DNA from 3 places in the Bacteroides helcogenes P 36-108 genome. Region 3 is predicted to be linked to each of the others. Evidence: riboswitches for the same ligand, from Rfam matches in the RefSeq annotation. Region 3 holds a riboswitch; each other region holds the start of a gene.
What was found. Region 3 has a riboswitch for cobalamin ahead of BACHE_RS11650 (ribonucleoside-diphosphate reductase subunit alpha). Riboswitches for the same ligand answer to the same signal wherever they lie in the genome.

Region 1 (2,276 bases), 660 kb from region 3:
TTGGATTACAGTGACACAGCCTTGAAAGAACGGATGACGAGGGATGAATTTTTGAAGAAGCGGATTCCGCCATTAAAGTATGGCAGTGTGAATAAATCCTTTGACCGTTTGTCCGCAGGAGAAGAAGAAAATTTTTCAGAGGAATGGGAGTTACTCTCTATTTTGGAAGATGGCAGCCAAGAAGCACAATATGTGATGGTCAATGGAATGCCACTACGGAACAATTCGGGAAAGATTACGGCTTACTCCGGGCTGCTGCGTGACATCCAGACCTTATTCTCACGCAGCATCGGTTGGAGCATGAGACAGAACGAGCTTTACAGTCAGACAAAATGAAATCTGTGTTTTTGGCTAATATGAGCCATGAAATCCGTACTCCGCTTAATGCTATTGTCGGTTTTTCCGGTTTATTTCAAACTACGGAGGATCTGCAGGAAATATAGATTATCAATACGAACAATGAGTTGCTATTGAATCTGATTAATGATATTCTTGACCTTTCGCGCATAGAGTCGGGAGCGATGTCATTTCATCGCGAATATTTTGATATGGCCGGTTATTTCGATTATTTAGGAGTATCATTGCAGCAACGTTTGTAGAGCCCGGAAGTGCGGTTCATCATACAAAATCCATACAGCAGTTGCTGGATTTATCTTGACTGGTCACGCATAGCACAGATTCTTACCAATTTTGTGACCAATTCCATTAAGCACACGCAAAAGGGGTATATCAAAATGGAATATATATGGGATGGAGACGGCATTCGCATTTATGTGAAAGATGCCGGGGCAGGTATTCCTACTGACAAACAGTATCTCGTTTTCTGGCGTTTTGAGAAGCTGAATCCGTTTGTGCAGGGCACGGGACTTGGACTTTCCATCTGTAAGACCATCATTGAGGTTTGTGATGGAAGGATAAATTTCACCTCAGAGGAAGGACATGGCTCCTGCTTTTGGGCATGGATCCCCACAAAGGCTGCAATTGTATTCAAAAAATAATGGAGATCAGAGCTTAAGATATTTTTGTTTTAGATATTATTCCTATATTTGCCAGTGTTTTGTTCCGTGTTCTCCATTCGGGGAAAGGATGAAAAGGGAATCGGGTGCAAGTCCCGGACAGTCCCGCTGCTGTGAACTCATATTGAAGGATTTGCCAACTACCTGTGCCACTGCCGATATTTATACGGTGGGAAGGCGGAAAGTCCGGAGTAAGTCAGAAGACCTGCAAAACACAGTCAAAAAATTGTCCGTTCGAGGAAAGCGGGCAGTGTGTAAGATAGTTTAAAATAGTCACAGGTATTTTGTGGTATGAAATATAGAATATTGAATACTTGCATATTCTTATGTAGTATGAATATCTTTTGTCTTACTGCTCAAGATGCTGTTCCGGATACAGTTACGAATAGAGTACATTCTATTGATGAAGTAATTGTGCGTGCCCCAAAAATAATTTCCAATATGACAACTGCTGCTCCAATCCAGATTATGAGAAGGGAACAGATGGAGAGAATAGGTGTACAAGGAGTTGCAGAAGCAGTGAAGCACTTTACGGGAGTCAGCGTAAAAGATTATGGAGGGATTGGCGGCTTAAAAACTATTTCTGTGCGTAGTCTTGGTGCACAGCATACGGGAGTGAATTATGACGGTGTGGCAATAAGCGATTGTCAGTCCGGTCAAGTTGATATATCCCGTTTCTCTTTGGACAATGTTTCTTTGCTCTATTTGACGATCGGTCAATCTGATGATATATATCAATCTGCCAAAACGTTTGCTTCTGCAGGTACTTTGAATATTGAGACACTCCGTCCCGGACTATCCGAAAAATCACGTCAACTGACGACTAATTTAAAAGCGGGTTCCTTTGGATTGGTCAATCCTTCTTTGCTTTATGCGCAGCGTCTAAACGGAAAGCTCAGTCTGTCTGCATACGTTGATTATCTGAGAGCCGATGGAAATTATCCTTTTAAATTATGGAACGGCACGGCTTTGATTAATGAAAAACGCAACAATAGCGATATAAGTTCTTGGCGTGCAGAACTAAACTCTTATCTGAGTTTAAATGCTAAGCAGGATCTGAGCGTGAAACTTTATTTGTTTGATTCGGAACGAGGGCTTCCCGGTGGTGTGGTTTATGACAATATTTATGCTGCGGAACGGTTATATGATCGTAATTATTTTGCGCAAGCAGCCTATGAAAACCGTTTCTCTGATCATTGGAAGCTGAAAGTGGGTGGGAAGTTTAATTATACTTGGAACAAAGACTACAATAATGAAGCG
Region 2 (2,276 bases), 140 kb from region 3:
ACTGCAAGTAATCCCATTTCACGGCACGAGCGCATTACGCGCAATGCAATTTCGCCCCTGTTGGCTATCAATACTTTCTTTATCATTTCTTTTTTCTTTAAAGTATATAAAGGTATATTCTGTCATTGCTGACAGAACAATATATCATCGTGCATACATTCAATTTGCTGCACCACAACCCGGACATACCTTTTGCATAGGCATCTCTCTTAGATTTTAATGTTAACTTATTCTTTCGTACTGTCTTCCTAATCCCACGAGTAAAGGCAGCCTTTAATGAATGGCAGGTCTTCTGACTGACTCCTAATCTTGAAGCCTTCCCGATATTACACAATAAACTATCAGTGGCAAAGGTTTTTTCCAAGATTTTAGCAGAGTTTCACAGCAGCGGGACTGTCCGGGATTTGCACCCGATTCCCTTTTAATCCGAATGACAGAATCATTCATTCGGAACCAATTCGGGGGCAAAGATAATGGAAACAACATGCAATACAAAAAAATAGCTGTTTATTTTTCCTTCACTCAGATACGGACAATTTTATGAAAAGACATAGAAAAACAAAATTAAGTCCGAGTAAATATTGAAAAATGTATAAAAGTCGTTATCTTTGTTTCTGGAATTGGCAATCGGAAAGCATACCTGCCTACCGATGCAAGGGAATCCGGTGTAAAACCGGAGCTGTACCTGCAGCTGTAATCCTCTCAGATAAATGTCTGTAACTACAAAGCCACTGTAACTGAAACCTTATGGGAAGGCTGTGCGGACAGAGGAAAGCCAGAATACCTACCAACTTCCATAACCAAAGCACGTAGCTTTCAGGACAAGAAGCGACGTACCGTATTATTTATCAAAGAAAATCGGTAAACGATGAAACACAAGTATTGGCTTGGGACAATGCTGCTATGTGCTGTGCAGCCCATTATGGCACAAAGCATCATTGAGAATAAGAGCGAAAAAGAATTGTCGCTCATGCTACAGGAAGTAGTAGTAACCGGAACCGGTACAGAACATTATTTAAAAGATGTCCCTGTACAGACAGAAGTTATTAATCGCAAAATGCTGGATAACTACGGTGGCGCTTCTCTGGAAGATATTTTGACCGGATTATGTCCGGCATTCGACTTCAACCAAAGTGAAATGGGCTCTAATATGCAACTTGGTGGATTAGGAAACGGATATGTGCTACTGCTCATAAACGGCAAAAAAATACATGGTGACATAGGTGGACAAAATAATCTGGGACTGATAGATCCAAACCGCATAGAACGTATTGAAATCGTGAAAGGAGCTTCATCAGCCCTCTATGGGAGTGATGCCATAGCCGGTGTGGTGAACATTATCATCAAAAAACACCAAGAGAGTCTGTTGATAGAAAACACTACCCGCAGCGGTTCTTACGGTGAAGTGCGCCAATCCAACACTCTGCAATTCAAATCCGGAAAATGGACTTCAGGCACAGGTTTCCAACTGAAGCATTCTGACGGATGGCAGAACACTACCTATGAAAATCCAAATCGTTTTGAAAAACCAGTGACAAATTCAAATAACAAAACCGTAAACCGATATACAGATTGGGAAGTGTCACAACATTTCGACTATCAAGCCACCAAGAAACTTTATATTTATGCAGACGGAAGCTTCTATCGCAAACGTATCTATCGCCCTTGTGGACATCCCGAATACAAAACCTATGATTTCCTCTATCGTAATGTTTCCACCTCGACAGGCGGAAAACTGAAACTGAAAAACAGCAACAATGTCACAATGGATCTCCATTATGACAGCCATGCTTATTATTATGCCTACACCCAAGATACTTGGGACAAAGTATATGATGAAAACGGCAAGGAAATCAGTTTTCCATATTATCCCGGTGATGAAGGGCTGCAAAGTAATCAGAAGCGACTGCTCATCCAATTGAAGGGAGTGTTCAATCTGCCCCACTTCAACCGCCTAAGCGTAGGAACCGATACAGAAATAAACTGGCTGGACGCTCCACGCAGATTAGACGAAGAAGATGTATCTGACTGCACTACCTCATTCTATGCCCAAGATGAATGGTCGCCAATCAATCAACTGAACATAACTGCAGGCGTACGGCTAACCGTGAGCCAAAATTTCGGCACACGACTGACTCCCAAGATCTCCGCCCTCTACAAACTGGGACAATTTAATCTGCGTGCAACCTATTCAGAAGGTTTTAAAACACCCACCTTAAAAGAACTGCACTATCGTTATATTCGCCAGATGTCCCTCGTCATACTGAATTTGGGAA
Region 3 (2,276 bases):
CATAAATTTCTTTTTGACGGACCTTGTCTATATATTCCTTGGGACGGAGTTGGTCGGCATATTTATAGTAATTGGGTATGCGCCCTCCGAACATTATTGCTTTGAGATTCAATTGTTCACACAGCTCTTTTCGATATTCGTACATGCGACGTGCCAGACGCAAGCCGCGATATTGGGGATGAATAAACACTTCGATGCCATAAAGGATGTTCCCTTCAGGATTGTGGGTATTCACTTGTGCATAGGTATGATCATTTTTTACATCATCATAATTTACAATAATACTAAGAGCACAGCCCACGATCTTCTCATCCACCACCGTCACAATTTGTCCTTCAGGGAAAATACGAATCAGTTTTTCTATCTGCTTGTGAGTCCAGAATACATCACTTCCATCCGAATATACACGTGTGAATGATTGTGCCAATTGCTCGTAGTCCTTAATCATCAGATTACGTATCTGTACTTTATTGATTTTAGGTGTTTCCATAAAATACTGCTATCTTGTTAAAAATGCTGCAAAGGTACGTTTTATAACCATACATTATTCTCTTGAAAGAAGATATTCTCGGCTTCCCAAACACAATCATTGTATTTTCAGTAGAAAGTTTTGCTATTTTAATAACATCAATACTGTAACGGTTACATTTATTTTTTATCTTTGCTCCCGAATTGGTTTCGGAAGGCCGATCGGTCATTCGGATTAAAAGGGAATCGGGTGCAAATCCCGAACAGTCCCGCTGCTGTGAAACTCCATCAATGTTTCTGATATAACTACTGCCACTGAGTCTTGCAAGTTAAAAAGAGGGAAACGGGAAGGCATCGGAAATAAGGAGTAAGTCAGAAGACCTGCCACTCATTAAAGGCTGTTTCCACTCGTGGGATTAGGGATACAGTGCGAAAGAAACATTAAAAATCACAATAAAAAAGACTATCTCATGGAAATAACCAAGAGAAATGGGACAAGAGAACCCTATGACAAGGAAAAGATTGCCACTGCAATACGGAAAAGTTTTATCAGCACCGGACAGAAAGTAACTGATGAAACTATATATATTCTGGTAAGAGAAGTAGAGAATTTCGTTGACGGCAATATGGAAAACCGAAATGTCGAACGGATTCAGGATGAAGTAGAACGATGCTTGATGGAACATGGCTTTTATACAGAAGCCAAAAACTACATCCTTTACCGCTGGCAACGGACAGAACGAAGAAAAGCCCTCAACAATATAGTAAATGAAGTTGGCGACACTACATTAATGGATATACTGAAAAGTATTCAACAGGATTTTACTTGCAATGAATACAGTCTGATTATGCTTGCAGAAAAATTTTCCAGCTTCTACAAACCAGAAATGGCATCAAAAGAACGGTTAACCGCACTCGTCAAGGCAGCCATAGAATTGACTACTCAGGAAGCTCCTGATTGGGAGTTTATTGCCGCACGGATACTTAACTTCCAATTAAGCAAGGAATTGAAAGAGCAAGAAGGAGTTGCCGGAATACATTCTTTTTATGAAAAGTTGTGCTTTCTGACAAATGAAGGATTGTATGGAGACTATATATTAGCTGCTTATTCTCCTCAGGAAATTGAAGAAGCCGAGGGATTTTTATGTAGTGAACGAGACAAATTACTTAATTATTCCGGGTTGGATTTACTCGCCAAACGTTACCTGATTCGTACCCGTTCACATCAACTGATTGAATCTGTACAAGAAATGTATTTGGGAATAGCTCTCCATCTTGCCATGCCTGAAAACAAAAACCGAATGTCATGGGTAAAAAAAATCTATGATCTGTTAAGCTGTTTGGAGGCAACGATGGCAACACCTACTATGGCCAATGCCCGTAAGCCCTATCACCAACTATCAAGCTGTTTTATTGATACTGTTCCCGATAGTTTAGAAGGCATCTATCGCAGTATAGACAATTTTGCTATGGTCAGCAAATTCGGAGGTGGAATGGGACTGTATTTTGGTAAAGTGCGTGCTTCCGGAGGCAATATACGGGGATTTAAAGGTGTGGCAGGCGGAGTAATTCGTTGGATGAAACTTGTTAATGACACAGCCGTAGCTGTTGATCAATTGGGCATGCGTCAAGGAGCTGTTGCTGTCTATCTGGATGTATGGCATAAAGACTTGCCGGAATTCCTTCAACTACGAACCAACAACGGAGATGACCGAATGAAAGCTCATGATATCTTTCCCGCCGTATGTTATCCGGATTTATTCTGGCGTATGGCAAAAGAAGATTTAAATCAAGTGTGGTATATGTTC

Region 1: linked by a shared signal. The riboswitch ahead of BACHE_RS08745 (TonB-dependent receptor plug domain-containing protein) and the one ahead of BACHE_RS11650 (ribonucleoside-diphosphate reductase subunit alpha) in region 3 are both predicted to bind cobalamin.
Region 2: linked by a shared signal. The riboswitch ahead of BACHE_RS11020 (TonB-dependent receptor plug domain-containing protein) and the one ahead of BACHE_RS11650 (ribonucleoside-diphosphate reductase subunit alpha) in region 3 are both predicted to bind cobalamin.

Annotation. Positions count from the first base shown of each region.
Region 1 covers NC_014933.1:2,194,376-2,196,651, forward strand. The annotation lists gene BACHE_RS16645 (hypothetical protein) at 1-336, shown strand, start outside; partial or broken gene BACHE_RS18065 (sensor histidine kinase) at 309-998, shown strand; cobalamin riboswitch at 1,041-1,243, shown strand; gene BACHE_RS08745 (TonB-dependent receptor plug domain-containing protein) at 1,308-2,276, shown strand, end outside.
Region 2 covers NC_014933.1:2,718,495-2,720,770, reverse strand. The annotation lists gene accC (acetyl-CoA carboxylase biotin carboxylase subunit) at 1-86, opposite strand, end outside; cobalamin riboswitch at 266-473, opposite strand; cobalamin riboswitch at 605-806, shown strand; gene BACHE_RS11020 (TonB-dependent receptor plug domain-containing protein) at 869-2,276, shown strand, end outside.
Region 3 covers NC_014933.1:2,859,319-2,861,594, forward strand. The annotation lists gene BACHE_RS11645 (carbon-nitrogen hydrolase family protein) at 1-490, opposite strand, end outside; cobalamin riboswitch at 657-871, shown strand; gene BACHE_RS11650 (ribonucleoside-diphosphate reductase subunit alpha) at 939-2,276, shown strand, end outside.